DNA from 3 places in the Streptomyces sp. NPDC091271 genome. Region 1 is predicted to be linked to each of the others. Evidence: riboswitches for the same ligand, from Rfam matches in the RefSeq annotation. Region 1 holds a riboswitch; each other region holds the start of a gene.
What was found. Region 1 has a riboswitch for cobalamin ahead of ACIQM3_RS08810 (ABC transporter substrate-binding protein). Riboswitches for the same ligand answer to the same signal wherever they lie in the genome.
Positions count from the first base shown of each region.

Region 2: linked by a shared signal. The riboswitch ahead of ACIQM3_RS04860 (ribonucleoside-diphosphate reductase subunit alpha) and the one ahead of ACIQM3_RS08810 (ABC transporter substrate-binding protein) in region 1 are both predicted to bind cobalamin.
Region 3: linked by a shared signal. The riboswitch ahead of ACIQM3_RS21375 (cobalamin biosynthesis protein) and the one ahead of ACIQM3_RS08810 (ABC transporter substrate-binding protein) in region 1 are both predicted to bind cobalamin.

Region 1 covers NZ_JBIVVD010000002.1:290,015-300,164, reverse strand. Annotated here, with positions in the region: gene ACIQM3_RS08825 (carbohydrate kinase) at 1-185, shown strand, start outside; gene ACIQM3_RS08820 (acyl-CoA dehydrogenase) at 232-2,082, shown strand; gene ACIQM3_RS08815 (hypothetical protein) at 2,079-2,249, shown strand; cobalamin riboswitch at 2,346-2,533, shown strand; gene ACIQM3_RS08810 (ABC transporter substrate-binding protein) at 2,563-3,636, shown strand; gene ACIQM3_RS08805 (FecCD family ABC transporter permease) at 3,633-4,718, shown strand; gene ACIQM3_RS08800 (ABC transporter ATP-binding protein) at 4,715-5,521, shown strand; gene ACIQM3_RS08795 (PRC and DUF2382 domain-containing protein) at 5,604-6,590, opposite strand; gene ACIQM3_RS08790 (adenosylcobinamide amidohydrolase) at 6,926-7,552, shown strand; gene ACIQM3_RS08785 (NAD(P)-dependent oxidoreductase) at 7,601-8,494, shown strand; gene ACIQM3_RS08780 (sulfite oxidase) at 8,508-9,764, opposite strand; gene ACIQM3_RS08775 (homoserine O-acetyltransferase) at 9,829-10,150, opposite strand, start outside.
Region 2 covers NZ_JBIVVD010000001.1:991,656-1,001,805, reverse strand. Annotated here, with positions in the region: gene ACIQM3_RS04875 (DUF3311 domain-containing protein) at 1-27, shown strand, start outside; gene mctP (monocarboxylate uptake permease MctP) at 24-1,658, shown strand; gene ACIQM3_RS04865 (GNAT family N-acetyltransferase) at 1,803-2,303, shown strand; cobalamin riboswitch at 2,344-2,480, shown strand; gene ACIQM3_RS04860 (ribonucleoside-diphosphate reductase subunit alpha) at 2,618-5,014, shown strand; gene ACIQM3_RS04855 (ribonucleotide-diphosphate reductase subunit beta) at 5,014-6,030, shown strand; gene ACIQM3_RS04850 (hypothetical protein) at 6,027-6,239, opposite strand; gene ACIQM3_RS04845 (GlxA family transcriptional regulator) at 6,321-7,295, shown strand; gene ACIQM3_RS04840 (family 20 glycosylhydrolase) at 7,388-9,307, shown strand; gene ACIQM3_RS04835 (D-Ala-D-Ala carboxypeptidase family metallohydrolase) at 9,403-10,140, opposite strand.
Region 3 covers NZ_JBIVVD010000005.1:46,381-56,530, reverse strand. Annotated here, with positions in the region: gene ACIQM3_RS21385 (putative cobaltochelatase) at 1-361, opposite strand, end outside; gene ACIQM3_RS21380 (cobyric acid synthase) at 358-1,944, opposite strand; gene ACIQM3_RS21375 (cobalamin biosynthesis protein) at 1,941-2,885, opposite strand; cobalamin riboswitch at 3,014-3,143, opposite strand; gene ACIQM3_RS21370 (hypothetical protein) at 3,328-3,552, opposite strand; gene ACIQM3_RS21365 (anion permease) at 3,565-4,815, opposite strand; gene ACIQM3_RS21360 (class II aldolase/adducin family protein) at 5,063-5,722, shown strand; gene ACIQM3_RS21355 (alpha/beta hydrolase) at 5,790-6,929, shown strand; gene ACIQM3_RS21350 (hypothetical protein) at 7,115-8,413, shown strand; gene ACIQM3_RS21345 (VOC family protein) at 8,509-8,919, opposite strand; gene ACIQM3_RS21340 (neutral zinc metallopeptidase) at 8,987-9,664, opposite strand; gene ACIQM3_RS21335 (ABC-F family ATP-binding cassette domain-containing protein) at 9,916-10,150, shown strand, end outside.

The DNA.
Region 1 (10,150 bases):
CGTACGGACTGCTCGGAGGACAGGCCCGCGCCCGCCTGCGCTCGCTGGACGCCGCCGTCCTGGGCGACGTGCTGCGCCACGCCGTGGCGTCGGCCGCTGTGACCGTCCAACGGGCAGGTGCCCTGCCTCCCGACGAGGAGGAGCTGGCGGCGGCCCTCACCAGCGTGCCGGTCCGGGAGCGGTAGACCGTCCAGGGGTGTCCTCGCCCGCATCACGGTCGTTGATTTCGTTATGACCGTGCCCCTTACCGACACCGCCCCACCGCCCACCACCGAACTGCTGACCGGCGTCATCCTCGGTCCGGAATTCCGCCGCGAGCACGGGTTCTGGCAGCGGCTGATCAGCACAGAACCGTTCCGCCGCCCCGCCGGTGGAACGCCCGAAGAGCGACTGGACCTCGCCTACGACCGGTTGCGGATCCTCAACCTCTCCCTCGACAGCGGAGCACGCCTCGCCGCCGACCCCCGCGCGATGGCCGCCCTGCACGCCTGGCTCGGCCCGGTGGACCCCGCGCTGACCACCGTGGCGGGTATCCACTACAACCTCTTCCTCGGCAGCCTCCTCGACCACGACTGCGTCGGCCGCCGCGACCTGTCGGACTATCTGTCGATGCGGCGCATCGGTACCTTCCTCTGTACGGAGGTGGCACACGGCAACAACGCTGCCGCCATGGAGACCACCGCCACCTACGACCGTGAGCGCGACGGCTTCGTCCTGCACACCCCGAATCCGGGCGCGCAGAAGTTCATGCCCAACACCAGCCCGGCGGGCGGAGCGAAGTCCGGCCTGGTCGCCGCCCGCCTGGTGGCCGATGGCTCCGACCACGGGGTACGCCTTTTCCTGGTGCCGCTCACCGACGACGCGCAGGCGCTGCCCGGTATCCGGGTGCGGCGGCTGCCGGCCCGGATGGGCAGCCCGGTCGACCACTGCCTGACCTCGTTCGACCGGCTCTTCGTGGCACGGGACGCCCTGCTGGGATCCGCCGAGGAGAGCGTTGCACCAGGGGAGTTCAGAACGGGACCGGGGGACAGGCGGCGGCGCTTCCTCGCCTCGATCGGGCGGGTCACCCCCGGCCGGATCTCCATGAGCGCCTGCGCGGCGGGCTCGGCCCGCGCGACCCTGGCGGTCGCCGTTCGCTACGGCGGCCACCGGATGATCTCCGGCTCCCGGGGCGCCCCGCCGGTGCCGGTGAACGCCCATCGGACGCACCACGGACCGCTCGCCTCGGCCATGGCCACGGTCTTCGCCATGAGCCTGCTGTACCGCAGGGCACAGGAGCGCTGGGAAGCCTGTACGGAGGAGGACGCCCGGACGGACGCGGTACGGCTGGTCGACGTCGCCAAGGCGTGGATCACCTGGCGGGCCCGCGACGTCATCGTCGAGAGCCGCGAACGCTGCGGCGCGCAGGCTCTGCTGGAGAACAACGGCATGACCGAACTCGTCACGGGCGTGGAGGGTGCCATCACCGCGGAGGGGGACAACATCGCCCTGTACGCCAAGGCGGCGGCCGACATGCTGTTCGCCGCCGAGCCGGCCGGTGACGACACCCCGGGCCGGGCCCCGCACCCCGGGGACCTCGCCGACCCGTACTTCCTGGGCCGGCTCCTCGCCTCGGTCCAGGGCATCTGGTTCGACCGGGCCAGGGCCCGCGCGCTGCGGGCGCCCGACGCCGACGCCCTCGGCCGGTGGAACGCGGCCTCGGGTCCCGCCCTGCGCGGGGTCGAGGCCTACGCGTACCGACAGGCTGCCGAGGCCTACGCCGAGGCCCGCGCGACGCTGCCCGACGGGGCGGCCAGGGACCGGCTCGGGGAGCTGGAGCGGCTGTTCGCCCTCGAATGGGTCTCCCGCAACAGCGGCGACCTGCTGGCAGCCGGTCTCCTGAGCACCGCTCAGGTGGACGCCCTGCCCGAGGCCGTCGAGGAGCTCGTCACGGCCGTCGCCGCGCACGCTCCGGAGCTGGCCGACTCCTTCGCGCTGCCCGAGGAGCTGCTCGCCGACTGGCCGATCGCCGGACCCGGCTACGCGGACGCGTACGACGACCCAGGGGGCCCGTGGAACGTCTGCCCGGCGGACGCCCGATGAGCGCCGGAGGCAAGGGGCAGACGGTCTGCGACCGCTTGGGCGAGCACCTGGAGATCCTGGGACTGCGCGCCGTCCTGCTCGCCTACTGGGGTACGACGTCCGTGCTCACCCGCCGCAGCGGGAAGCCGCAGGCGGACCGCGGCGAATCGGTTCGCCCCAAGCCCTGACCCGCCCGACGGCCGGCCGGTACGGAGAGGGAGAAGCCCCCAAGGCGCCCCCCGCCCCGTACCGGCGACGGCCCCCGAGGCAGCCGGTGCGCCGCGTGATAGCTTGCAGACGCCAGTCACACTCCACGTGGAGTCAGGGAATCCGGTGAGAATCCGGAGCTGACGCGCAGCGGTGAGGGGGACGGGCGGGGCCACAGCCACTGGAACACCCTCGGGTGCACCGGGAAGGCGCCTCGTCCGGACGAACCCGAGTCCGAAGACCTGCTGGCAACCGCTTCCGCACCGGGAGCGGAACTCCGTACGGGCTCCGCGCATGAGCCCAGAGAACGCCGAGGTCTCCGTGCCGCCCATAGCCAGCACCGTTCGCCGAACAGCCCTGCTCATCACGGGACTTGTCCTTCTGACCGCATGCGGCCAAGGCGGGAGCACTTCCGACGGCGCGGCACGGGACGAGGCCGGCGACGGCTTCCCCGTGACGCTGAAGAACTGCGGCCGTACGGTGACCGTCGACGCGGCACCGCGTCACGCCGTCTCCCTCAACCAGGGATCGACGGAGATCCTGCTCTCCCTGGGCCTCGCCGACAGGCTGGCCGCCACCGCGACCTGGACGGACCCGGTCATGAAGGGCCTGGAGAAGGACGAATCCACGGTGGAGCGCCTCGCCGAGAACCAGCCCTCCTCCGAGAAGGTCCTCGCCGAGGAACCCGACTTCGTCAGTGCCTCGTTCGAATCCACCCTCGGCAAGGGCGGGGTGGCGTCCCGCGACCAGTTCGAGGAGCTCGGCGTACCGACGTACCTCTCACCCTCCGACTGCGCGGGCAAGGACAACACCGGCAGCAGTGACGGCTCCCGCTCCGAGCCCCTGACCATGGACCGCGTGTACGGCGAAGTACGCGACCTGGCCAAGGTGTTCGGAGTCCCGGGCCGGGGCGAGGAGCTGGTGAGGAGCCTCCGGAGCCGCGTGGACAGGGCGACCGCGGACATCGACGCGTCCGGCACCACGATGCTCTACTGGTTCGCCAACGCCGAGGCCCCGTACCTGGCGGGGTGCTGCGGCGCCCCCGGCATCATCACCGAGGAGCTCGGCGCGAAGAACGTCTTCGACGACACGCACGAGGAATGGCCCCAGATCAACTGGGAGACCGTCGCCGACAGGAACCCCGACGTGCTGGTCATCGGGGATCTGACCCGGAAGTCGCAGACGGCCGAGAGCGCAGCGAAGAAGATCGAGTTCCTGGAGTCCAACCCCGCCACGAAGAACATGGACGCCGTCCGGCACAAGCGGTACGTCCTGCTGAGCGGCCAGGCGATGAATCCGACCATCCGGACCGTGGAGGGCGTGGAGCGCGTCGCGGCCGGGCTGCGCTCGTTCGGGCTCGCGGGGTGACGGAGACCGAACGCGCCCCGGACGTACGGGCGGAGCAGCCGGCCGCGGTCCGGACGGCCGCCGGAGCCCGGCTCCTGCGCGACGGCGTCCTGTGGAGCGCCGGGGTCGCCCTGCTGCTCCTGTCCGTCGCGGTCGCGGTCACGATCGGACCCGCCCGCATCTCCGTCCCGGACGTCTGGTCCGCGGTGGCCTCGCACCTCGGCCTGGGAGACGGGCGGCTGACCCCGATCCGGGACGGCATCATCTGGAACCTGCGCATGCCCCGCACCCTGCTCGCCGCGGTGTGCGGGGCCGGGCTCGCGGTGTGCGGCACCGTGATGCAGTCGCTGCTGCGCAACCCGCTCGCGGACCCCTTCGTCCTCGGTGTCTCCTCCGGGGCGTCCACCGGTGCGGTCGTGGTCGTCGTCCTGGGCGTCGGCGGCGGAGCAGTGTCGGTCTCGGGCGGTGCGTTCGTCGGGGCGCTGTGCTCGTTCGCCCTCGTCCTGCTGCTCAGCCACACCCTCGGCGGATCCACCGACCGGGTCGTCCTCTCCGGGGTCGCGGCCATGCAGCTCTTCTCCGCGCTCACGTCCTTCGTCGTGATGACCGCCGCCGACGCCGAGCAGACCCGGGGCGTGCTCTTCTGGCTGCTCGGCTCGCTGAGCGGGGTGGGCTGGGGCGATGTGTGGATGTGCTCGGCCGTGCTGGCCGTGACGCTGCTGATCTGCCTCGGCCATGCCCGTACGCTCGACGCCTTCGCCTTCGGCCAGGACGCCGCGGCCGCCCTGGGCGTGCACGTGGGCCGCACCCGGATCGTGCTGCTCTGCACCACCGCGCTCCTGACGGCGGCCCTGGTCAGCTCCGCGGGCGCCATCGGCTTCGTCGGCCTCGTCCTGCCGCACGCCGCCCGGGCGCTGACGGGTTCGGGGCACCGGAGGCTGCTGCCGGTGACCGCTCTCGCCGGAGCCGTGTTCCTGGTCTGGGTCGACACCCTGGCCAGGACCGTCCTCGACCCGCAGGAGGTCCCGGTCGGTGTGGTCACCTCCCTCATCGGGGTGCCCGTCTTCGTCCTCATCCTCCACCGCACCAGGAGGAGTGCGTGAACCCGGAAGCCGTCCCCGGCGACGGCCTGCGGGCCGACCGGGTCAGCAGGGAGGCCGGCGGACGGATCGTCCTCGACGGAGTGAGCATCGCACCACCGCCCGGCACCACCGTCGGGCTCCTGGGGCCCAACGGCTCCGGCAAGACCACGCTGCTGCGGGTGATGGCGGGCGTACTCGTCCCCGGCGCGGGCGTCGTCACCCTCGACGGCCGTACGCTCGCCGAAACCGGCCGGCGCCGCGTGGCCCGCCGAGTGGCCGTCGTGGACCAGCACGCGGTCACCCAGGTCGACCTGAGCGTGCTGGACGTCGTCCGCCTCGGCCGCATCCCGCACCGGCGGGCCTGGTCCGCGCCCGGACCCGAGGACGATGCCGCCGTACGCGAGGCCCTGGCGCGCACCGGGCTCGCCGACCGTGCCGCACAGTCCTGGCACACCCTGTCGGGTGGTGAGCGGCAGCGGGTGCAGATCGCCCGCGCCCTCGCCCAGGAGCCGCGTGAGCTCCTGCTGGACGAACCCACCAACCACCTGGACATCCAGCACCAGCTGGAGCTGCTCTCCCTGGTCGCCGCGCTGCCCGTCACCGCGGTGGTCGCGCTGCACGACCTCAATCTGGCCGCCATGTTCTGCGACCGGGTCACGGTCATGAAGGAAGGCCGGGTGGTCGCCGGCGGAACGCCCTCGGAGGTGATCACCGAGGAACTCATCGCCGACGTCTACCGGGTGCGCGCGGTGGTCACGCCGGAAGGGCCCGGCGGGCGCCCCTCCGTGCGGTTCCTGCCGGGGGAAGCCGTCCACCGGCGGTAGCGCGACGAGAGGGCGGGCCCGTGAACCACCCGGGTCCGCCCCTCGCTACTGTCGCGCGGCCTTTCGCCGCTGTGTGAGGGGGTCAGCGACGACGTCCCTGGCCGAACTCGCCGCCCATGTCCTTGCCGCTGCCCATGTCGTCCTTGCCGTCCGCGTAGTCGATCTTCTCCTTGCGGAGCTCGGCGGAGACTTCCTTCTGCTCGGTGACCTTGCTGGTTTCGAGACGGACCCGTTCCACGGGGACCGCCTCCTTGCGGACGGTGGCTCGTTCGGCGTGCAGGGTGACTTCGACGTCCTGTTCGCCGAGGTCGTTCGTGCCCTTCACACCTGTGACCTTCTCGCCCGGCTGCAGAGGCTCGCGCACCACGCGCACCTCCTCGTGGGACACCGGCACCGTCCGCGTGACGTTCTCCGTCACGACGTACTTGTGCAGGCGTGCCTTCCCGCTCTCGTACTCCTCCGTGCCGACCTGGAGCTGCTCCTCGGACCGGACCATCTCCTCGCGGCCGCCGGCACCCGCGGCGGACCGCTCGGCTCCGGCTCCGGCAAGCGGGCGGGACGTGGAGGAGGTCTCCGTGTCGCGGTGCCTGCCCGCGGCACCGGTGGCCTTCGCCTGGCCGCCGGAGGTCGTGCGGGCGGTGCCGGCCGCACCGGCTGCCCCGGCCGCACCCGCGGCACCCATGGCTCCCGTTCCGGTCCCGGACGTCGTGCGCGCGTCGCCGCCCGCTCCGGTGCGTCCGGTGGCCTTCTTGGTCATCCCGTAGTGCCGGTAGAGCTCCTCCTCCTCCGAAACGGAGAGGTGCGCGTCCGCGTCCACCCGGGGGGCTTCCTTGACGCGGTCCTTCGGATGCGAGACGTGCAGGTCGGAGCCCACCCGGCGGGCTCCGGCAAGCGGAACGAAGCTCTCCTTCATGCCGAACATGCCGGTCTTGACCGTGATCCAGTCGGGCTTGCCGGTGTCGTCGTCGACGTACACCCGCCCCACCGTGCCGACCTTCTCTCCGTCGCTGTCGTAGACGGTCAGACCGTCGAGTTCTCCGGAATCCGTGAAACCGTCAGCGGCTCCCATGGCCGATTCCTCCTCGCCCGGGCGCGTCCTGCGGTTGGGTCCAGCAGGGGAGGCGCGTCCGGATTCCATCGCGCCTCACCCGGTTGGACGGTGCAACTTCCCGGCCTGGGCGGCGAGCGGCCCAGGACACCGGGGAGGGGCGGTGGCCCCGTTCCACGCGGGTATCGGCCCCGCCACACGCGTTACGCCATTCGAGTGAGCACTCTCCATGGGCGCGCCGGGTGTGCGGTCCCGGCCCGCCCGTATGATCGACGCCGCTGCCGACGGTCGGCAGGCTTGTCACGGGGTGCGTCATCGGATCCGTAGTCATCCGTCCGCCTCGACAGCGGGGCGAGCTGCTGGCCCGGCAGGAGGACGGCCTCGGGCTGCACCATCTGGTCTGGCGGCTGGGGCCCGGCTGGCGGGTGTGCAGCAGCGCCGTGCTCGGCGGCGGGATCGGCCCCCGGGCCTGGATCCTGAACGCCCAGGTGCCCGGCGGCTACCCCCGGCTCGACCCCGACCGGCACCTCGCCGAGATCGCGGCGTCCGAGGCGCTCGACGGGTTGGGCGCCGGACTCATGACCGCCGCCGATGTCACCGCGCACACCGTCGCCGACGACGGCGGAGTGACCGCGACCGTCACCAGCGGCCTCGGCGTACGGGGATGGGCCGCGGCCCCGACGGAGGGCACCGACGGCCCGCGGCCGCCGGGAACCGTCAACATCGTCGTCACCCTGCCCGTGGCGCTCTCCGACGCCGCCCTGGTCAACGCGGTGGCGACCGCCACCGAGGCGAAGGTCCAGGCGCTCGTGGACGCCGGACTCGACTGCTCGGGGACCCCGACCGACGCGGTGTGCGTCGCCGCGCCGGACCCGGGAGAGCAGCCCGGCGAGCCGTTCGCCGGACCACGTTCGCGCTGGGGCGCGCGACTCGCCAGAGCCGTGCACCGCGCCGCCCTGGAGGGTGCCCTGCGGCAGTCTTGAGGCCCACGGGTCCCGAGACCAGCCCGCACCGACGAAGGGAATCTCCCCATGACCACCGCATCCCCCGCCGACGCCGCCCCCGGCACGCCGACCGTCGCGGTCCTCGGCACCGGGATCATGGGAGCCGGGATGGCCCGCAGCCTGCTCAGGGCACGGCTCCCCGTCAGGGTATGGAACCGCACACGGTCCAGGGCAGAACCGCTGGCCACCCACGGCGCCACCGTGACGGACACGCCCGAGGAAGCGGTACGCGGAGCCGACGTCGTCCTCACCGCCCTGAACGACGGCCGAGCCGTGGCGGAGACCCTCACCGCCGCCACGCCCGGTCTGCGTCCGGGGCAGGTCTGGCTGCAGAGCGCCACCGTGGGCCTCGACGCCACGACCGACCTCGCCCACCGATCCGCCGGACTGGGGCTGGTCTACCTGGACGCCCCCGTCTCCGGCACGAAACAGCCCGCGGAGCAGGGCACGCTCACCGTGTTCGTCTCAGGCCCCTCGAGCGCCCGCGCCACCGCACTCCCCGTCCTGGAGGCCATCGGTCAGCGCACCGTGTGGGTCGGCGAGGAACCGGGGGGCGCCACCCGGCTCAAGCTCGTCGCCAACACCTGGGTGATCAACCTGGTCAACAGCGTGGCGGAGTGCCTCAACCTCTCGGAGGGGCTCGGGCTCGACCCGCAGCTCTTCCTGGACGCCATGAAGGGCGGCCCACTGGACACGCCGTATCTCCAGGGCAAGTCCGCGGCGGTGCTCTCCGGCGATCTCAGCCCGAGCTTCGCGCTCTCCACCGCGCTCAAGGACTCCCGGCTGATCCTCGACGCGGCCGAGGCCTCCGGAGTGACGCTCGACCTGGTCGCCGCCTCCGCCGAGCGGTTCACCCGGGCGGAGGCGGCCGGACACGGCGGCCAGGACATGATCGCCACGTACTACGCGGGCCGGTCCTGACGGTCCTCGTCGGTCAGACCACGGTCACCGGGTGCCTCACCACCGCGTCGAAGAGATAGCCCTGCGTGTTGTGGGCCGTCGTCTCCGGCTGGGTGCGTCCCGCCCGGTCCGTGGCCCGCGCGAGCAGCACCCCCAGGCCGGGCGCCGTCGGAACCCAGTCGGCGGTCCAGCGGACCCAGCTCCCGGCCCGGGGCTCGTCGCGCAGCCGTGCGCGGCGCCACCGGACGCCACCGTCGGTGCTGACCTCGACCGAGCGCACCGGTGCGCCGCCCGACCAGGACCGGCCCGTGAGCAGATGCCTGCGGTGGGCGGCGAACGAGGCACCGGGCGCGAGTTCGAACGCGCTCTTGAGCGTCTGCCGGGTCAGCGGCGCGCTGCCCTCGGGCGGATACCCGGGGCCGAAGAGCCGGTACAGGCCCGTGTTCCACGGGCTCAGCAGCGGCTCCGCGCTCACCTCGATGTCGCCCACCCACTTGATGTTCGCTATGCCCACCCAGGACGGGACGATCAACCGGACCGGCGCGCCGTGGTCGGGCGGCAGCGGCTCGCCGTTCATCTCGTACGCGAGGAGGACGTCGTCCAGGGCCTTCGCCACCGGGAGGGGCCTGCGCACCCGGCCCAGGTTCGTCCCGTCGCTGACGACCTCCGCGTCCAGGCCGCGCGGCAGCACGTCGACCGCGTTCCGGCCGATGCCCGCCCGGCGCAGCACATCGGCGAGCCGCGCCCCACGCCAGCGCGCCGTGCCGATCGCGCCCAGGGTCCACGCGGTGCCGCTGACCTGCTGTCCCTGCTGCGAGGTGAAGTAGCTCCTGCCGTTGCCCGCACACTCGACGAACGCGGTGCGGGAGACGGACGGCAGGGCGCGCAGAGCCTCGTACGAGAAGTCCACCGGACCGCCGGTCAGTCCGCTGCCCCAGACCGTCAGCTTCCAGTCCGCCGCGTCGACGGCCGGGGTCGCGGTGTGGTTGCGGACGAAGAAGCGGTCGGCCGGGGTCAGCAGCCCGGTGTGCCGCAGCGCCGCGAAGTTCGTCTCGGCGTTGGTGCCGCGCACCGTGAACAGCTCAGGCGGCAAGGGCTTCACCACGCCCGCCAGGGACTGCGCCGCGTGCGCGGGGGACGCGGCGGCCGGGAGGAGCGGGGCCGCGACCGAGGCCGCGGCGACCAGCTTCAGCAGATCGCGGCGGTCGATCCCCGCGGATCTCGCGCCGCCACGGGTCCATTGGCGAAGCCGCCTCCGGTCGTACACGGCTTCGGACGGTACGGCACTCATGGGCGCTCCAGGGGAAGAGGTCTGCGGTCAGGGCGGTCAGGGCAAGGATCGGGATCGGGCAGGTTCAGCCGTCCGGGGGCAGCAACTCCCTTACGAGAGCGCCCACCTGGTCCGTCTCGATGAGGAACCCGTCGTGTCCGTGAGGTGATTCGATGATCCGGAGTCGGTCGGCCCCGGGCAGCAGCTCCGCCTGCTCCGCCTGCTGCGCCGGTGGATACAGCCGATCCGAATCGATGCCCGCGACCAGGGCGGGCATGCCGGCCCGGCGCAGTGCCCGCGCGACACCGCCACGGCCCCGCCCCACGTCGTGCGCGTTCATCGCCTCGGTGAGCACCACATAGCTGCCCGCGTCGAAGCGGCGTACCAGCTTGGACGCGTGATGGTCG
Region 2 (10,150 bases), on a different contig from region 1:
GCCCGCAAGGGGGGTGCGTCAGCATGAAGGACGGCGTGAACGGCGTCGCACTCGCCGTATTCATCTTCTTCTTCCTGGCCGTCACGGTCATCGGCTTCATGGCCGCGCGCTGGCGCAAGGCCGAGAACGAGGCCAGCCTCGACGAATGGGGCCTGGGCGGGCGGTCGTTCGGCACCTGGGTCACCTGGTTCCTGCTCGGCGGCGACCTCTACACGGCGTACACCTTCGTCGCGGTGCCCGCGGCGGTCTACGCGGCGGGCGCGGCCGGCTTCTTCGCCGTCCCGTACACGATCCTCGTGTACCCCCTGATCTTCACCTTCCTGCCGCGTCTGTGGTCGGTGTCGCACAAGCACGGCTACGTCACCACCTCGGACTTCGTCCGTGGCCGCTTCGGCTCGAAGGGGCTCTCGCTGGCGGTCGCCGTCACCGGCATCCTCGCCACGATGCCGTACATCGCGCTCCAGCTGGTCGGCATCCAGGCCGTCCTGGACGTCATGGGCGTCGGCGGCGGCGAGAACACGCACTGGTTCATCAAGGACCTGCCGCTGCTCATCGCCTTCGCCGTCCTCGCCGCGTACACCTACTCCTCGGGGCTGCGCGCGCCGGCACTGATCGCGTTCGTCAAGGACGGCCTGATCTACCTCGTCATCGCCGTGGCGATCATCTACATCCCGATCAAGCTGGGCGGGTTCGACAACATCTTCGCCGCGGCCGGCGAGAAGTTCTCCGCCGCCAACGAGGCGGCCGGCAAACCGGTGGCCGGACTCGCCCCCGGCGCCTCCGGCCAGTGGGTGTACGCCACGCTGGCTCTGGGCTCGGCGCTGGCCCTCTTCATGTACCCGCACTCGATCACGGCGACGCTCTCCAGCCGCAGCCGTGAGGTGATCCGGCGCAACACCACGATCCTCCCGCTGTATTCGCTGATGCTGGGTCTGCTGGCCCTGCTCGGATTCATGGCGATCGCCGCCGGGATCAAGGTGGACAACGGGCAGCTCGCGATCCCCCAGCTGTTCGAGAACATGTTCCCCGACTGGTTCGCGGGCGTGGCCTTCGCCGCGATCGGAATCGGTGCCCTCGTGCCGGCCGCGATCATGTCGATCGCCGCGGCGAACCTCTTCACGCGCAACATCTACAAGGACTTCATCAAACCCGACGCGACCCCGGCGCAGGAGACCAAGGTCTCCAAGCTGGTCTCGCTGCTGGTCAAGGTCGGCGCACTCGCCTTCGTCCTCACCATGGACAAGACGGTCGCGATCAACTTCCAGCTGCTGGGCGGTATCTGGATCCTCCAGACGATGCCGGCCCTGGTGGGCGGTCTGTTCACCCGGTGGTTCCACCGCTGGGCACTGATCGCGGGCTGGGCGGTCGGCATGATCTACGGCACGGTGGCCGCGTACGGCGTCGCCAGCCCGACCCAGAAGCACTTCGGCGGGTCCTCGAAGGAGATCCCGGGCATCGGCGAGATAGGTTACATCGGTCTCACCGCGTTCGTGCTGAACGTCGTCGTCGTGCTCGTGCTGACCGTCGTCCTCAACGCGGTGAAGGCGCCGGCCGGTGTGGACGAGACCTCCCCGTCCGACTACACGGCGGACGCGGGCGACCCCGGCGTCAAGGTCGAGCTCCCGCCGGCCACGGCGGGCGCCCCTGGCGGCCACTGATCCCACAGCGGTCGCTCCGACCGCAGGACGTCCGTCCCGGCAGGGTCCACCTGCCGGGACGGAGTCGTATCAGGACCCGCCCCGGCCGTCGGCCCTCCGAAACCGGGGCGCGCCGCACCCGCGGCCTGGTGCAGACTGCCGCCCATGGACGTATCGATCAGGCCGGCCCTGCCCGCTCAGTTCGAGGAGCTGGGCGAGATCACCGCGCAGGCGTATCTGGGCGACGGACTCCTGGACTTCGGCGCCGACGACCCCTATCTGGAACAGCTCCGCGCGGTCGGTCGGCGAGCTGCCGAGGCCGAGGTGCTGGTCGCGCTGGACGCCGACGGCCGCTTGCTGGGTGGTGTCACCTACGTCGAGCCCGGCAGTCCGTGGGCGGACATCGCCGGGGAGGACGAGGCCGAGTTCCGGATGCTGGCCGTCTCGCCGGAGGCCCGTGGGCGGGGCGCGGGCGAGGCGCTCGTACGGGCCTGTATCGAGCGGGCGCGGGCCGCCGGAGGGCTCTCCGGGATCGTCCTGTCGACGCAGTCCGCCATGCTGGGCGCCCATCGGATATATCGCCGCCTCGGCTTCGTACGGACTCCGGAGCGGGACTGGTACCCCCTGCCGGGGCTCGCGCTCCTGACATTCCGCCTGGAGCTCTGACCCTTCACGACACAAGATGTGGGGGCTTCTTCAATCAGCAGCCCCCACATGTATGCTCGACCTCGCTGTCGCCGCAGGGGAATCCGGTGAGAATCCGGAACTGTCCCGCAACGGTGTGATCGGTGTGCTTATCCGCACCCCGAAGTCCGAAGACCTGTCGACAGTGCGTCCGGCTCGACCGAACCGGACGCCGAGACGTCCGGGCCCCGCGGAGGGCCGGTGGACGCCGTGCGCCGTGCTGCCCTTCCCCGGGTGCCGCCGTGCCCGGCTGCCCCGCTCCCGCAGGCCCTGAGCCGAGCGAGGGATAGCCCCCAGTGACCATCGCGCCAGCCGACCCGGTTTCAGCCACGGAATCCGAAGGCCGCACGACCGACGCGCCCGGGACCGCACTGCTGCGGACCCTGACCGGTCTCACCGCCGATCTGCCCGACACCGACCCCGGACGGGTGGCCGCCGCCGCACTGCGCGGCCGCAACGCCCGGTCGGACGAGGCCGAGCTGCGCTCGCTGGCCACCGAGGCCGCCGCCGGCCTGATCTCCGAGGACCCCGCCTACTCCCGGCTCGCCGCCCGGCTCCTCACCCGGGCCATCGCGGACGAGGCCGCCGGACAGGGCGCTGTCTCCTTCTCCGCGTCGGTCGCCGTCGGACATCGCGAGGGCCTGATCGCGGACCGTACGGCCGAGTTCGTCACCCTGCACGCCGCCGCACTCGACGCGCTCGTCGACCAGGCGCTCGCCGACGGCGCGGACGACCGCTTCGGCTACTTCGGGCTGCGGACGCTGCACAGCCGGTACCTGCTGCGCCACCCGCTCACCCGCGACGTCGTCGAGACCCCGCAGCACTTCATGCTGCGCGTCGCCGCCGGTCTCGCCGAGGACACCTCCGAGCGGGCTCTGGAGGAAGTGGCCGCGCTGTACGGCCTGATGAACCGGCTCGACTACCTGCCCTCCTCCCCCACCCTCTTCAACTCCGGCACACGCCACCCGCAGATGTCGTCCTGCTACCTGCTGGACTCGCCGCTGGACGAGCTGGACTCGATCTACGACCGCTACCACCAGGTGGCGCGCCTCTCCAAGCACGCGGGCGGTATCGGGCTCTCGTACTCCCGCATCCGCGCCCGGGGTTCACTCATCCGTGGCACGAACGGGCACTCCAACGGCATCGTGCCGTTCCTGAAGACGCTCGACGCCTCGGTCGCCGCGGTGAACCAGGGGGGCCGCCGCAAGGGTGCCGCAGCGGTCTACCTGGAGACGTGGCACGCGGACATCGAGGAGTTCCTCGAGCTGCGCGACAACACCGGTGAGGACCAGCGGCGTACGCACAACCTCAACCTGGCGCACTGGATCCCGGACGAGTTCATGCGCCGCGTCGACGCGGACACGGAGTGGTCGCTGTTCTCCCCCGCCGACGCCCCCGAGCTCGTGGACCTGTGGGGCGACGAGTTCGACGCCGCGTACCGTGCCGCCGAGGCCAGGGGGCTGGCCCGCAAGACCATGCCGGCCCGTGAGCTGTACGGCAGGATGATGCGGACCCTCGCGCAGACCGGACAGGGCTGGATGACGTTCAAGGACGCCTCCAACCGCACGGCGAACCAGACCGCCGAACCGGGCCGCGTCGTCCACTCCTCGAACCTCTGCACCGAGATCCTGGAGGTCACCGACGACGGCGAGACGGCCGTCTGCAACCTCGGGTCGGTCAACCTCGGCTCGTTCGTCGCCGACGGCACCATCGACTGGGAGCGGCTGGACGCCACCGTCCGTACGGCGGTGACCTTCCTCGACCGCGTGGTGGACATCAACTTCTACCCGACCGGGCAGGCGGGCCGCTCCAACGCCCGCTGGCGCCCGGTGGGCCTGGGCGCGATGGGTCTCCAGGACGTCTTCTTCCAGCTGCGCCTGCCCTTCGACTCCCCCGAGGCCCGCGCGCTGTCCACGAAGATCTCCGAGCGGATCATGCTCGCCGCGTACGAGTCCTCGTGCGACCTGGCCGAGCGGTCGGGCCCACTGCCCGCCTGGTCCGAGACGCGCGCGGCGCGCGGTGTGCTGCACCCCGACCACTACGACACCGAGCTGAACTGGCCCGAGCGCTGGGACGCGCTGCGCTCCCGGATCGCGAAGACCGGCATGCGCAACTCCCTGCTGCTCGCCATCGCGCCGACAGCGACGATCGCCTCGATCGCCGGGGTGTACGAGTGCATCGAGCCGCAGGTCTCCAACCTCTTCAAGCGCGAGACGCTCAGCGGGGAGTTCCTCCAGGTCAACGCCTACCTGGTGGACGAGCTGAAGAGGCTCGGCGTCTGGGACGCGCGGACCCGGGAGGCGCTGCGCGAGGCGAGCGGCTCCGTGCAGGGCTTCGCCTGGATCCCCGAGGACGTACGGGCGCTGTACCGCACCGCGTGGGAGATCCCGCAGCGCGGCCTGATCGACATGGCGGCGGCCCGTACGCCGTTCCTCGACCAGAGCCAGTCGCTCAACCTGTTCCTGGAGACGCCGACGATCGGCAAGCTCTCCTCGATGTACGCGTACGCCTGGAAGCAGGGGCTGAAGACGACGTACTACCTGCGGTCGCGCCCGGCGACCCGGATCGCCCGCGCGGCATCCGGGACGGCCGCCACCGCCGCCCCGATTCCCGTACAGCAGGCCTCCGCCCCCGACGCGGACGCGATCGCCTGCTCCCTCGAAAACCCCGAGTCCTGCGAGGCCTGTCAGTAATGACCACGTCCGAGAACAAGAACCTGCTCGACCCGGGCTTCGAACTGACCCTGCGCCCCATGCGCTACCCGGACTTCTACGAGCGCTACCGGGACGCGATCAAGAACACCTGGACGGTGGAGGAGGTCGACCTGCACTCCGACGTCGCCGACCTCGCCAAGCTCTCACCCGGTGAGCAGCACATGATCGGCCGGCTGGTCGCGTTCTTCGCGACGGGTGACTCGATCGTCTCCAACAACCTGGTGCTGACGCTCTACAAGCACATCAACTCGCCCGAGGCGCGGCTCTACCTGTCGCGTCAGCTGTTCGAGGAGGCCGTGCACGTCCAGTTCTATCTGACGGTGCTCGACACCTATCTGCCCGACCCGGAGGACCGCGCGGCGGCCTTCGACGCGGTCGAGGAGATCCCCTCGATCCGCGAGAAGGCGCAGTTCTGCTTCCGCTGGATGGACTCGGTCGAGAAGATCGAGCGGCTGGAGACGAGGGCGGACCGCCGGCGCTTCCTGCTCAACCTGATCTGCTTCGCCGCCTGCATCGAGGGGCTGTTCTTCTACGGCGCGTTCGCCTACGTCTACTGGTTCCGCTCGCGCGGTCTGCTGCACGGGCTCGCCACGGGCACCAACTGGGTGTTCCGTGACGAGACGATGCACATGAACTTCGCCTTCGAGGTCGTGGACACCGTCCGCAAGGAGGAGCCGGACCTCTTCGACGACGAACTCCAGCAGCAGGTCACCGACATGCTGAAGGAGGCCGTCGAGGCGGAGCTGCAGTTCGGCCGCGATCTGTGCGGCGAGGGCCTGCCGGGGATGAACACCGAGTCGATGCGCCAGTACCTGGAGTGCGTCGCCGACCAGCGGCTCACCCGGCTCGGCTTCCCCGCGCTCTACGGTTCCGAGAACCCGTTCTCGTTCATGGAGCTCCAGGGGGTACAGGAGCTGACGAACTTCTTCGAACGGCGTCCCTCCGCGTACCAGGTGGCGGTGGAGGGGTCCGTCGGCTTCGACGACGACTTCTAGATCCGCGCCCAGGACCTGATGTACGGGCGCCGCGTGGCCGTGAGCGGCTGCGCGGCGCCTGCCGTTTCCGGGGGTGTGTCCCCTCGGCCCCGTTGCGCGTCCCTCAGTTCGCGGTCGATCCGGCGCTCCCGTGCGAGGCCGAGAAGGGCGGGCAGCAGGACGAGGGCGAAAAGTGCGGCTGTGGCCAGGTAGCTCAGGAATGTGTTCATGGCTCTACTGTCGTCCGCGCGCCAGGATTTGGTCAGTGGCAGGACTGTCACACACCATCGAATTGCTGCCACACTGCCGTCATGCTGAACAATGTCGCCGTCCTGCTGATGGACGAGGTCCATCCCTTCGAACTCGGCGTCCTGTGCGAGGTGTTCGGCCTCGACCGCTCCGAGGACGGCCTCCCTGTGCACGACTTCGCCGTCGTGTCCGCGGAAGGCCCGGTCCTGCGGACCCACGCAGGGTTCACCCTCGGCATCCCCCACGGACCGGAGCGCCTGGAGGAGGCCGACCTCATCGCCGTCCCCGCCGGGGGTCACTTCATCGACCGGGAGTACCCCGAGGAGGTCCTCGATGCCCTGCGCCGGGCCGTGGAGCGTGGCGCCCGGGTGCTGAGCGTCTGCTCCGGCGCCTTCGTCCTCGGCGCCGCCGGACTGCTCGACGGCCGCCGCTGCACCACGCACTGGCGGCACTCCGACGAACTGGCCCGCCGCTTCCCCGAGGCCCATGTGGAGCCGGACGTGCTCTACGTGGACGAGGGCCCGGTCATCACGTCGGCCGGCACGGCCGCCGGGATCGACGCCGCCCTGCACCTGGTGCGCCAGGCGCACGGGCCCGCCGTCGCGAACGCCCTGGCGCGCCGCATGGTGGTCCCCCCGCACCGGGACGGCGGCCAGGCGCAGTACATCAAGCGTCCGCTGCCCCGCACCCGGTGCGACACCGTCGGCGAGACGCTCGCCTGGATGGAGCGCCACCTCGACCAGGAGATGACCGTCGAACAGCTGGCCGCCCAGACCCATATGTCTCCCCGGACCTTCGCCCGCCGCTTCCAGCAGGAGACCGGCACCACGCCGTACCGCTGGCTGCTCCGGCAGCGCGTGCTGCTGGCACAGCACCTGCTGGAGACCTCGGACGAGACCATGGACACGATCGCGGGACAGACCGGATTCGGAACCGCGGCGGCGCTGCGCCACCAGTTCGTACGGTCGCTGGGCACGACCCCCAACGCCTACCGCCGCACCTTCCGCGGCCCGGCCCTGATGCGGGAAGTCGCCTGATCCGTACGTGATCCGGCGTCCGGCCGATTGTCCAAGCACCGCCCGGGCCCGTCCATGGACTGCTGCCCGGGCGGCGGACGATGGTCTGGCGCATGGACATACACAAGGCAGGACGAAGGACCGCCGTGGCGGTGGTGGCCGCGCTCGCCGCCGCACTGCTGCCCTGGCAGAGTGCGGGAGCCGATGAGGCCCCGGCCGCCGCTCCTCCGCCCCAGGTGCTGCCCACCCTGCGTGACTGGCAGGGCGGCGAGGGGGAGTTCACCCTCACGGGCCGGGCCCGGATCGTCACGCAGGGCAGAGCCGACGCCCGCACGGCCGCCGACGCCCGCCGCTTCGCGGGTGAGCTGACGGCCCGGCCGCCGGTCTCCGACGGCGGTGCGGACCGCCGCGGCGACATCGTGCTCCGCCAGGAACCGTCCCTGAAGGACGAACTGGGACCGGAGGGCTACCGGTTGGTCGTGGGCGACCGGGTCACCGTCACGGGCGCGACCTCGACCGGTGTGTTCTACGGGACCCGGACCGTCCTCCAGCTGCTCGACGACGACGGCCGCGCCACCCGGGGCTCGGCGACCGACGTGCCCGCCTACCGGGAGCGCGGGGTCGGTGTCTGCGCCTGCTACGTCAACGTCTCCATCCCGTGGTTCGAGCGGCTGATGAAGGACATGGCGTCCCAGAAGCTCAACCAGCTCTGGATCGAGGCCAAGGTCAGGAGCGACGTCGACCCGGAATCGGCGTTCTGGGGCTACTACACCAAGGACCAGGTCCGCACCCTGGTCGCGATGGCGAAGAAGTACCACATCGAGCTGATCCCGGAGATCAACTCCCCGGGCCACATGGACACCTACCTGGAGAACCACCCTGAGCTCCAGCTCAAGGACAGGTCCGGTACCTCCTCCCCGCCCAGGCTCGACATCTCCCGGCCCGAGGCCCTGGAGTACTACACCTCGCTGGTCGACGAGGCGCTCGAGGTGTGGGGCGGCGACGTCTGGCACATGGGCGCGGACGAGTACATGATCGGCTCCTCCTACCCCGACCATCCGCAGCTCGGGGCCGCGGCGGTCGCGAGGTTCGGTGAGGACGCCACCCCCGACGACCTGTTCGTCGACTTCATCAACCAGGTCAACGCCCATGTGAAGGCCGACGGCCGGTCCCTGCGCATCTGGAACGACGGGCTGCTGGGCAGGAACACCGTCGTCCCGCTGGACCGTGACATCACCGTGGAGCACTGGCTCGGCGGCGGCGCCGTCCAGCAGCCGTCCGCCCTGCTCGCCGAGGGCCGCCCGGTCATGAACTCCGCCTACGCGCTCTACCTGGTGCGCGGCGGGTACACCATGCAGACCCAGAAGCTGTACGAGAGCGACTGGACGCCGCTGCGCTTCGAGGGGCAGACGCTGCCCGCCGGCGCCGACAACCTCACCGGTGCCAAGATCAGCCTGTGGCCGGACACCGCGTCCGCCGAGACGGAGAACGAGGTCGAGGAGAAGACCTTCATGCCGTTGCGCTTCATCGCCCAGGCCACCTGGGGCGGCCCGAAACCCAGCGGGACGTACGCCGGTTTCGAAGCCCTGGCGCGGAAGGCGGGCCACGCCCCCGGCTGGTCGAACACCGACCGCACCCCTCTCCCCGACGGTACCTACCGGCTGACCGCGGGCCCGAAGTCGCTGGCCCCGACGGCGGACGCGGGAGCCGGGCTGGCCAGGGGCGGCGCCGCCACCTGGACGCTGACGGCGACCGCCGACGGCTATTACACGGTCCGCTCCGCGGGGAACGGCCTGTGCCTGGACGCCACGCGCGGGAAGAAGTACCTGGGCGCGCCGCTGGAGGTGGGGGCGGAGCTCTCGCTCGGGGCCTGCTCGGCGACCGCACGCACCCAGCGCTGGCAGCTGGACTCCACGGCGGGGTCGCTGGTCCTGCGCAACGCCGTCTCGCAGCTGAGCCTCACGGAGCGGGCGTCCGACGGCGCCGCGGTCCAGACGGTGCGGGGGACCTCCTTGCGGGCTCGCACCGCCTGACGCCCCCCGGCTTCCCCGTCGCGACGGAGCCCCGTCCGGATGCGTATCCCGGACGGGGCTCCGTCGCGCGAGGTGCGGTCACCGCGTGCGTACGCTCAGATGCCGCACTGCGAGGCGGACCAGAAGTGGCTGGGCCCCTGGTTCACGTGGATGTGGTCGCTGTGCCCGGCGTAGCCCGGGCCGAGGATCCCGTTGAAGCCGTGGTTACGGGCCTGCTGGGCGATGGTGCACAGCGAGTGCGGTCCGGAACCGAGGTCGACGGCGTCACCGTACAGATGACGGCTGTTCGTGGCTCCGCCGACCGCCGAGTTGCAGGAGGTCGACCTGAAGCCGCTGGTGACCCGGAGGGGCTGGTCGCCCAGCGCGTGCCGAAGGGCCTGCAGCTTCCACATGCTGCTCAGGGCGTTGGCCTTGGCCGTTCCCGCGGCGACCGCACCGCCCGCCCAGGTGCTGTTGCACGTGTTGAGCTCGGGGTAGGTGAAGTTGACGGGGGTGCAGTCGTCGTCCTGGAGGGCGTAGAGCTTGTTCTGCGTGGCCGGCCCGGCGACCCCGTCGGCGGCGAGGCCGTACGCGGACTGGAAGCGCTTGACCGCGGCCGTGGTGGCGGGGCCGTAGGAGCCGTCGATGGCGAGCACGGAGTTGTATCCCGGATAGCCGGCCACCCGGATCTGGAGCTGGGTGACGTCGTTGCCGGTGGCGCCGGACGACAGGGTGCGGGTCCAGGTGAAACAGCCGTCGGCCTGCGCGGTGCCCGCGGTGACGACGGCGCCGCCGATGGCGAAAGCCATGGTCATGACAAGGCCGAGCAGCAGATGTGCGGTACGTCTGAGCATGGGGGTCTCC
Region 3 (10,150 bases), on a different contig from region 1:
AGGCCTTCACGCCCTCCGAGAGAGCCCGTTCGATGTCGAGGGCGCCGACCAGCCGGTCCTCCGACGCGCCGACGGGAAGCTCCACGGTCCGCGCCGGACGCGACACGCCCGTGCCCGTCTCGTGGGGACCGTCGGGACACGCGGGATCGGGTGCTCCCGGGTCGCACGAGAAACGGCACCCCGCCACGGCCGCGATCTCGGGCATGAGCGCGGCCAGCGCGCGTACGGCGGTGGACTTGGCGGTGCCCTTCTCGCCGCGGACCAGGACCCCGCCGACGGCGGGACTGACCGCGTTGAGCAGGAGTCCCAGCCGCAGGTCGTCCTGTCCGACGATGGCGGTGAAGGGATACGGCGTACTCACAGGGCCTCCTCTGTCGCAACCACAACTGCATGACCGGGCACGCCCGGCGCCGGAGGAACGGGGTCCGGGGCGGGCGCGGGCGGCGCACCCGGCGGGATGAAAGGCAGCCCCTCCGGCGCGCCGGCCTCGATCAGGCGCCACAACGCGTCCGTGTCCGCGTGTTCCTCGATCAGATCCCCCAGTCGGTCCAGCTGTTCCTCCCGCAACGCCCCGAAGCTCGTGTCCGGCGCCGCGGTGAACCGCCGCCCCGCCGCCCGCGCGACCTCGCCCAGGAAGGCCCGCCGGAACGCGTCGCTCTCCAGCGACCCGTGCCAGTGCGTCCCCCAGACCGAACCCACCCGGCACCCGTCGAGGAACGGCTCGCCGCCGCTCACCTCGGCGACCCCGTGATGGATCTCGTACCCCTCCACCGGCTCACCGAGCGCCGAACCTACGGGGCGCCCCAGGACCTTCTCCCGGCCGAAACGGACGCGTACGGGCAGCAGTCCGAGCCCCTCGACCAGTCCGGCCCGTGACTCCACGTCGTCGTCGATACGCTCGCCCAGCACTTGGAACCCTCCGCAGATCCCCAGCACCGGGCGGCCCTCCGCGGCACGCCGGACCAGCGCGTCGGCCAGCCCCCGCTCGCGCAGCCACGCCAGCGCCTTCACCGTGCCCCGCGTCCCGGGCACGATCACGAGGTCCGCGTCGACGAGCTCCTCCGCCCGGTCCACGAACCGCACCACCACACCCGGCTCGGCCGCCAGCGCGTCCACATCGGTGAAGTTCGACATCAGCGGCACCGCGCACACCGCGACCCGCAGCACGTCCTCACCGTGCGGCGGCGCCACGACCGACTCCCGTACGGTGCCGCGCATCGACACGCGCAGCCCGTCCTCCTCGTCGATGCCCAGACCATGGGCGTAGGGCAGCACCCCGTACGTCCGCCGCCCCGTGAGCCCGAGCAGCATGTCGAGACCGGGTTCCAGCAGCGAAACGTCACCGCGGAACTTGTTGACGAGGTATCCCGCGACCAGTGACTGGTCCTCGGGGCTCAGCAGAGCCGTCGTGCCGAAGAACGAGGCGAACACGCCGCCCCGGTCGATGTCGCCGACCACCAGCACGGGAAAGCGCGCGGCCCGGGCGATGCCCATGTTCACGATGTCCGTGCGCCGCAGGTTGATCTCGGCCGGACTGCCCGCCCCCTCGCAGATCACGGCGTCATACGTGCCCCGCAGTTGCTCCAGACAGTCCGTGACCGTCCCCAGCAGCGCCTCCTGGCGACCGCCGTGGTAGCCGCGCGCACTCATCTCGCCGACCGGCTTCCCCATCAGGACGACCTGGCTCGACCGGTCGCCGCCGGGCTTGAGCAGCACCGGATTCATCAGCGCCGACGGCTCCACCCGGGCGGCCTGCGCCTGCATCGCCTGGGCACGGCCGATCTCCGCCCCCTCCCGGGTGACGAACGAGTTCAGCGACATGTTCTGCGCCTTGAACGGCGCGACCTTCACCCCCCGGCGCACCAGCCACCGGCAGATCCCTGCCGTGACGACGCTCTTGCCCGCGTCCGAAGTGGTCCCCGCGACCAGCAGCCCGCCGCTCATCCGACTCTCCGTCCCATGGCCGACCGCCCCGCCGCGCACACGACGAGGGCCAGCACACTCACCCGGCGCGACAGCCGCACCGCGCGTTCGATGTCCGTGACCCGCACGTCCCGGCCGGCCTCGCCGTTGAGCACAGGCCGGTGCTCGACCCGCCCGCCGTACGCGAGGGTGCCGCCGAGCCGTACGCCGAGCGCCCCCGCGAACGAGGCCTCGACCGGGCCCGCGTTGGGGCTGGGATGCCTGCCCGCGTCCGCCCGCCAGGCCCGGACCGCCTCACGCGGGCGCCCCCCGGCGGCCACGGCGAGCACGGCGGTGAGCCGGGCCCCGGGCCAGCCGGCGACGTCGTCGAGCCGGGCCGACGCCCAGCCGTAGCGCCGGTAGCGGGGCGACTTGTGCCCGACCATGGCGTCGAGCGTGTTGACGGCCCGGAAGGCGACCAGCCCGGGCACACCGCCGAGCGCGCCCCACACGAGGGCTCCCACCACGGCGTCGGAGGTGTTCTCGGCGACGGACTCCACCACGGCGCGGGCGATCTGCTGCCCGTCCAGCGACTGCGGGTCGCGGCCGCACAGATGAGGCAGCCGCTCCCGGGCCAGGTCGATGTCCCCGGCGGCCAGCGCCCCGCCGATGGCGCGGGCCTCACGGCCCAGCGAGGTGCCCCCGACGACGGACCAGGTGGCTACGGCTGTCAGCGCCACGGCGGCGGCGGGACGGTTCCGCACGGCACGCGCGGCCAGCGCGGCAGCGCCCGTGGCGCCCCCGGCGCAGACGAGCGTGTGCAGGGCGCCCCAGCCGCGGTGGTCGCGCCACAGGCGGCGCTCGGCGCCCGCCGCTCCACGCCCGAAGGCGGCGACGGGGTGGCCACGCCGCGGATCACCCAACAGCAGGTCGCCGATCAGGCCGGCGGCGGCTCCGTACGCGAAGATGCGGTCGGCTCGCACCGCTCAGCCGGCCGTCGCGCCTCGGAGGACCTTCGTGACAGGTGGTGCAGCGACCGACGCAGGGCAGCCAGACATGGCGTATGTCCTCACTCAGGGTCCGCGCCCTGGTTCGACGTGACCGGCGACGAGAGTCTCCTGGCTTCCGGATCCGCAGTTCCTCCGGCCTTCCAGCCCGCGGTGGCGGGCCGTGACTTCCGTGTGGAGGCTGCTCCTCGGTGACAGTGGCGGGACCGCGCCGGATTCGCACCGGCTTCCTCTCCTGTCGCCGTAAGGCCGGCCGGCACGTGTGTGCCGGCCAGCCTAAATGGCACCGGCAGTCCACCACGCCCCGTGAATGCCCGTCAACCTGCCGCTGACCTGCGAGGCTTCAATGTGCTCAGACGCACACCGGGCCGGACACACGTGGTGTGTCCGGCCCGGGTGGGTGTCCGTGCGGGAGCGGTCAGGCGACGATCAGATAGATCCCGTACGCGACCGCCGCCGCGCACAGCCCGAAGCAGGCGTACGCACCGGTGCGCACCAGGCCGTTGGCACCGCCGCCGCCCTGCGCGGCCGTCGTCTGCCTGGCCATGCCCGTGATGCCGAGGGTGAAGAGGCCGACCAGCGCGACGGTGACCACGAGACTGACGCCGAAGACGGACGCGAGAGCTGCCCAGTCGATGTTCATGCGGATTCGTCCTTACACCGTGGCCGGGTCGGCCGGGGTTCCGGCCGTCGTGGCCGGGGCCGAGATGGTGGTCTTGAGCTCCGGTACGACAACACCGGCGGGCGGCGGGCTGACCGCGGAGATGGCGGTGGTGACGACGCCCGGGGGCTCGGCCTCCGCGTTCACGTTGGTGTGGTCGACCGGCTTGCGGCGCGACAGCAGCCAGATGGCGGCGGAGCCGGCGACGAGCAGGACGGCGACCACCGCGACGCCCCAGGGCCCCTGCTTGGTCAGGAACTCGGCGCCCGCGCCCATCAGACCGGCGGCCGGCAGGGTCAGGCCCCAGGCGACGAACATCCGGGTGGCGGTGGACCAGCGGACCACGCCTCCCTTACGTCCGAGACCCGCGCCCATGACGGCACCGGAGCAGGACTGCGTGGTGGAGAGGGAGAAGCCGAGGTGCGAGGAGGCCAGGATGACCGTGGCCGCACTGGTCTGGGCTGCGAAGCCCTGCGGCGGACGCAGGTCGGTGAGGCCACTGCCCATGGTGCGGATGATGCGCCAGCCGCCGAGGTAGGTGCCCATCGCGATGGCGATACCCGCGGAGGCGATGACCCAGACCGGCGGGTTGGAGCCGGGGGAGAGGACGCCACCGGTGACCAGGGCCAGGGTGATGATGCCCATGGTCTTCTGCGCGTCGTTGGTGCCGTGGGCGAGCGAGACGAGACCGGCCGAGGCGATCTGGCCGGCGCGGTATCCCTTGGCGGTCGACTTCAGCTGCGCCTCGTCGGTGATCTTCCGGTTGAGGCGGTACGTCAGCTTCGTGGCCAGCAGCGCGGCGAGACCGGCCACGACCGGGGCGGCGATCGCGGGCAGCAGGACCTTCGTGACGACGGTACCGCCGTTGATCGAGGACCAGCCGGCCGACATGACCGCGGCGCCGATGAGGCCGCCGAAGAGTGCGTGGGAGGAACTGGAGGGCAGGCCGACCAGCCAGGTCAGCAGATTCCACAGGATCGCGCCGACGAGCGCCGCGAAGATGACCTCGGTTCTGAGGCCGTTCTCGTTGATGATCCCGCCGGAGATCGTCTTGGCGACCTCCACCGACAGGAACGCGCCGACGAGGTTGAGAACGGCGGACATGGCCACCGCTGTCTTGGGCTTGAGAGCGCCGGTCGAGATGGTGGTGGCCATCGCGTTGGCGGTGTCGTGGAAACCGTTCGTGAAATCGAACACGAGAGCTGTCACGATCACGATCGCGAGCAGCAGCGTGATGTGTTCCATTTACCCAGGCAATCGTTCGACGTCATTGGCACGTGGAACGTAAGCAACCAGGGTGAACGGAAGATGAACTGGGCAGGGCGGCACGGTGACCCCAACCGTGTGCACCGGTTCCGCTTGTGTGCGCGGGGGGTGGGCCGGACCGTCGCCGCCGGTGCGGGGCCCGGTGCCACCCGACGCGGGGGATCTTGACCGCGACCGATTCATCCCTTCGGGGAGACATGGGTCACGTGACTCTTAGGATCCCCGTATGGGTGACATGGATAAGCGTGCTGTCGAACAGGCGTGGGACGGAGTCGTCGCGACGGCCCGGAGGACGGCGGCGGACGGCCTGGTCGTCGGAACCTCGGGCAACGTGTCGGCCCGGGTGGGCGACATCGTCCTGGTCACCCCCAGCGGGGTGCCCTACGACCGGCTCGGCCCCGCGGACGCCGTCGGCGTCGACCTCGAAGGACGCCAGGTCCTCGGCGACCTGGTCCCGACCAGCGAACTCCCGCTCCACCTGGCCGTCTACCGCGGCAGCGACGCCGCGGCGGTCGTCCACACCCACGCCGTGCACGCCACGGCCGTCTCCACCCTCGTCCCCGAGGTGCCGCTCATCCACTACGCCGCCGCCCTGCTCGGCGGCCCCGTCCGCACCGCCGCCTACGCGCGCTACGGGACGCCGGAGCTCGCCGACAACATGCTGGCCGCCCTGCGCGACCGCACCGGCTGCCTGCTGCGGAACCACGGCACCGTCACCTACGGGCGCACCCTCGACGAGGCCTACGACCGCACCGCCCAGCTCGAATGGATGTGCAGGCTCTGGCTCACCGCGAGCTCCGTGCCCGGCCACAGCCCGAGCCTCCTCACCCCGGCCCAGCTGAACGACGTCCAGGACGCCCTGAAGGGCTACGGCCAGCGCGGCTGAGCCCGGCGCCGCGCCGTACGGCCCCTGCCCACTGGCCAACGGAGCCCCGGCCCACGACACTGGAGCCGTGCGCCCGGCAACAGCGGCGGCAGTGGCCGCAACCTCGATCCTCGGCGTCTGCGCGGCAGCGGTCGCCGCCGGCCGCTACGCCAGCGACGCCGCCCTCGGCGCGCCCTCCCCACGGCCCTTCCCGGCCGACCGCCGTCTCACCGTGCACGCCACCGCGGCCGGGCAGATCACTCTGACCCGCTCCTTTCCCGCGCTGCGCCCAGGTACGTACGGACTGGCCGGCCGCGGTGTCCACGCGGTGGTCGGCCCGGTGATCGAACAGGTGCCGGGTCATTCCGCCATCTCTCCCGACACCGTCGTCCGCCGGCTGGAGCGCGTGAACCTCGGCAGCCTGAAGCCGGGCGCCCGGGTCCGCCTCACCCCGGAGCTCCACGTAGGCGACCCGCTCGCCGCCCTCGGCCTCGCCTACAAGGAGGTCGAGGTCCCAGGCGAACTCGGTCCCCTGCCCGCCTGGTTCGTGCCCGCCGCCCGCGACACCTGGGTGATCACGGTGCACGGCCTCGGCACCACCAGGGACCACCCCATGAACGTGATGGAGTTCCTCCACGCCCAGCAGCTCCCGGTGCTCGACCTGGCCTACCGCGGCGACGTGGGCGCCCCGCGCTCCCCGGACGGACTCGCCCACCTCGGCGAGTCCGAATGGCGCGACCTCGACGCGGCCATCCGCTACGCGGTGCGCTACGGGGCCGAGAACGTCATCCTGTACGGCTGGTCCTCCGGCGCCTCGATGGCCCTGCACGCGGCCGTCAACTCCGCCCTCCGTGATCGCATCAGCGGCCTGGTCCTCGACTCCCCGGTCCTGGACTGGAAGACCACCCTGCGCGCCCTCGCCTCGGCCCGGGGCGTCCCGTCCGCGCTGCTGCCCCTCGCCGTCCGGGCCGCCCAGGGCCAGACCGGACTGCACGGAGCCCCGCTCCTGGACACCTCGGTGCCGACGGCCCTGCACGCCCCCACGATGATCGTCCACGGCCCCGACGACACCCTGGCTCCCTGGCAGCAGTCCCGGGAACTCGCCGAGCGCCGCCCGGACCTGGTGTCCCTGCACTCCGTACCGCAGGCTCCGCATGCGGCGATGTGGAATGCCGACCCGGCCGGTTACGAAGAGGCGCTACGGCGCTTTCTTACGCCCCTGATGTGAGCTGATGCGCCGGAACCGCCCGGTTGGCACCCCGGCCCTGAAGCCCCCCGAACCCCGGTGACACGGCTTCCGTTTGGGCTTTCGGGCCGTCAGAGGCAAGACTGCTCCTCGTGACGTCCCGTACCCCGCGCGACTCCAGGCTGCGACTTGTCCGCCCGCGACCCCAGGCGACCGCCCGCAAGGCCGTGACGACCCGGCGCACCAGGCCGGCCCCCCGCCCACCCGAGGGCACACCGCCACCGGCGGAACTGGCACGCCAGGCCAGGGCCGTGCTGGCCGACGCCGTACGGATCGCCCACTGGGCCGCGGACGGCACGAGCACGGCCTCCGCCCCGCTCGCCGCCCAGGCCCTGGAGCGGGCCGCCGCCGCACTGGAGCTGTCGCCGGCCCAGGTCCGGGCCGGCTGGGACCGGGCCAGGCTGGCCGGACTCGTCGAGCTGCACGGCGACACCGCCCGCCCCGGCTGGCGGCTGCGTGCCTGGGACCGCGACGACTCCGCCGTGCTCCGGGGCTGGGTGGCGCTCTTCGACGCCTGGTCACTGGTCCACGCCTCACCCGACGGCATCGAGGCCACCGCGGTCGCGGAAGCCGTCGAGGCCGTGCCCCAGGTGCTCTCCCTGCTCCAGCTCTCGGCGGGCGCCGTCACCGTGCCCGCGCTCCTCGACCTGCTGGGCCAGCGCGTCGCGGAGCTCCACGAGGAGCGGTGCGAGGTGCCGTACGGACCGCAGGACCAGCCCGTGTCCGCGGGCGGGCGGTCCGCCGACCTCAACGCCCTGCTGCTCGACTGGGCCCTGGAGGGCCTCGCCTCCGTCGGCGCCCTCACGCTCGGCGCCGGCCACGCCACCCTCACCCCGCTGGGCAACTGGGCGGTCTGGGTCAAGCTCGAACAGATCTGCGTCGCCGCCCAGAGCCCGGCCGGCAACATCGAGCAGTCCGCGGCCGACATGCTGCTCGGCTGCGCCCGGCTCACCCCCGGCCCGGCCCGCGCCGAATACCGGGCCTGGCTCGCCGCCCGGCCCGTCGGCAGCGCTGTCGCCGAACTGCTGGCCGTCGCCCGCGGCGAGGACGCCCTGCTGCGCGGCCTCGCCTTCGAGGCGCTGCGCGTCGTCGGCGCCCCCGCGGAGCCCGTCGTCCGCTCCGTCGTCACGGAGGCGCCGCTGCGCCCGTACGCCCTGCTCTGGCTCGCCGAGTACGAGGGCACCGACCCGGACGACGCCCAGGACGTCCTCAGCCGTGAGGAGGCAACCTGGCTCTGGGTCGACACGGCCGCGGCCGTGGCCGACCACGGCGAGACCGGGCTGCTGGTCCGCCATCTCGACTCCGCGGTCCAGGGCACGGTCCCCGCGCTCCTGGACGAGGTGCGTGCCGTGGGGCACCCGCGGACCGTCCAGGTGCTGGTCGCCCTGGCCGCCGCCCACCCGGACCCGGCCCTCGCCAAGGCCGTACGCCGCGCCGCCTTCCAGGTGCACACCGGCGGGGCCTGACCGCGCGCGCCGGCGCGGCGCCGGGGCGCAGCCCCCGGGGGGAGCAGCCGCCCGCAGCCCCCGGGGGGAGCAGCCGCCCGAGGCCCCCGGGGGAGTCAGCCCGAGGCCCCCGGGGCGTACGTCCCGAAGCTCCACACGTTGCCCTCCGCGTCCCGCGCCATGTAGTCGCGTGAGCCGTAGTCCTGGTCGGTGGGCGGCATCAGGATCTCCACGCCGTGCTCCACGGCCCGCGCGTGATGGGCGTCCACGTCGTCCACCACCACGTACACCCCGGCGGGCCCGGCACCGGCCATCGCCTTGGCGAAGACGCCCCCGCCCCCCTTGGAACCGAGCATCACCCGGCCGTTGCCGCAGGACAGCTCGGCATGGATCACGCTGCCGTCCTCGCCCTCGTACACCCCTTCCGCGGTGAACCCCAGGGCCTGGGTCAGCACTCCGATCGCGGCCTTCGCGTCGTCGTACAGAAGCGTCGGAAAGATCGTGGGAACACCGTCCGTGCCTGCCATCACGCTCACCCTCTCCAGCCAACTGGATGTGATCTCCGTCTCAGTCTTCCACCGGCCACCGACAACGTCAGCCGAAGGTGTCGCAGCGGCTCGGGTCGCCGGTGCGGAAGCCCGTGGTGAACCATTGGCGCCGCTGCGCGGACGAGCCGTGCGTCCAGGACTCCGGATTCACGCTCCCCTGGAACTTCTCCTGGATCCGGTCGTCGCCGACGGCCGCCGCCGCGTCGAGGCCGTCCTGGATGTCCGCCTCGGTCAGCTCCGTGATCAGGGGCCGCCCCGACTCGGCCGGAGTGGTCGTCGCGTGGTTCGCCCAGACCCCGGCGAAGCAGTCCGCCTGCAGCTCGACCTTCACGGAACCGCTGTCGGTGCCCTGCCTGCCGTCCTGCGCCCTGCTCAGGGTGCCCAGCTGGTTCTGCGTCACGCCGCTCCGCTCGAACACCTGTCTCCAGTAGTCCTGCACGCTGTTGACCACCGCCACCGTCCGGCAGTCGTCCTTGGTGTTGGCGTCCTCACCCGTCCGGCAGTTCTGCTCGACCTGCGCGGCCGACGAGGACGTGGCCGCGGGCTCCGGGTCGCCCGAGGAGAGGCCGAGCTGCTCCGGACCCACGCCGAGGAACAGGCCGAGGACCAGCGCGACGAGACCGACGATGCCGCCGCCCATGGTGGCCCGGCCGCCCGGGAACCGGCTGCCGCGCGCGTCCTGGACCTCGGACGTGTCCAGACCGGCGTCGTCGTCGAACCGCATGGGCCGCCACCCTCTGCTCCGGCCGCTCCACGGCGCGTGTGCCGTCCTGTGCCGAGTACCAGCCAGTTCGATCGGGTGTGCCCGGATCTGTGACGCACCGCGGTGGAGCGGTGACGGGCCGGGAGCATGCGGTAAAGCAGGTGGACACCGCCAGTAGACTGAGTCCCATGGCAATTCTCCTTGTGCATTAGACGGCGTCGAGTCGTGAGCCCGCTGTCCCTCCGCCGTCCATACCGCCCTGGAGTTTTTCCGTGATCACCGCTTCCGGCATCGAGCTGCGCGCCGGCGCCCGCATCCTCATCGAGTCCGCCTCCTTCCGTATCGCCAAGGGCGACCGCATCGGCCTGGTCGGCCGCAACGGCGCGGGCAAGACCACCCTCACCAAGTGCCTGGCGGGGGAGGGGACGCCGGCCGGCGGCACCATCACCAACAGCGGTGAGGTCGGCTACCTCCCGCAGGACCCGCGCACCGGCGACCTCGACGTCC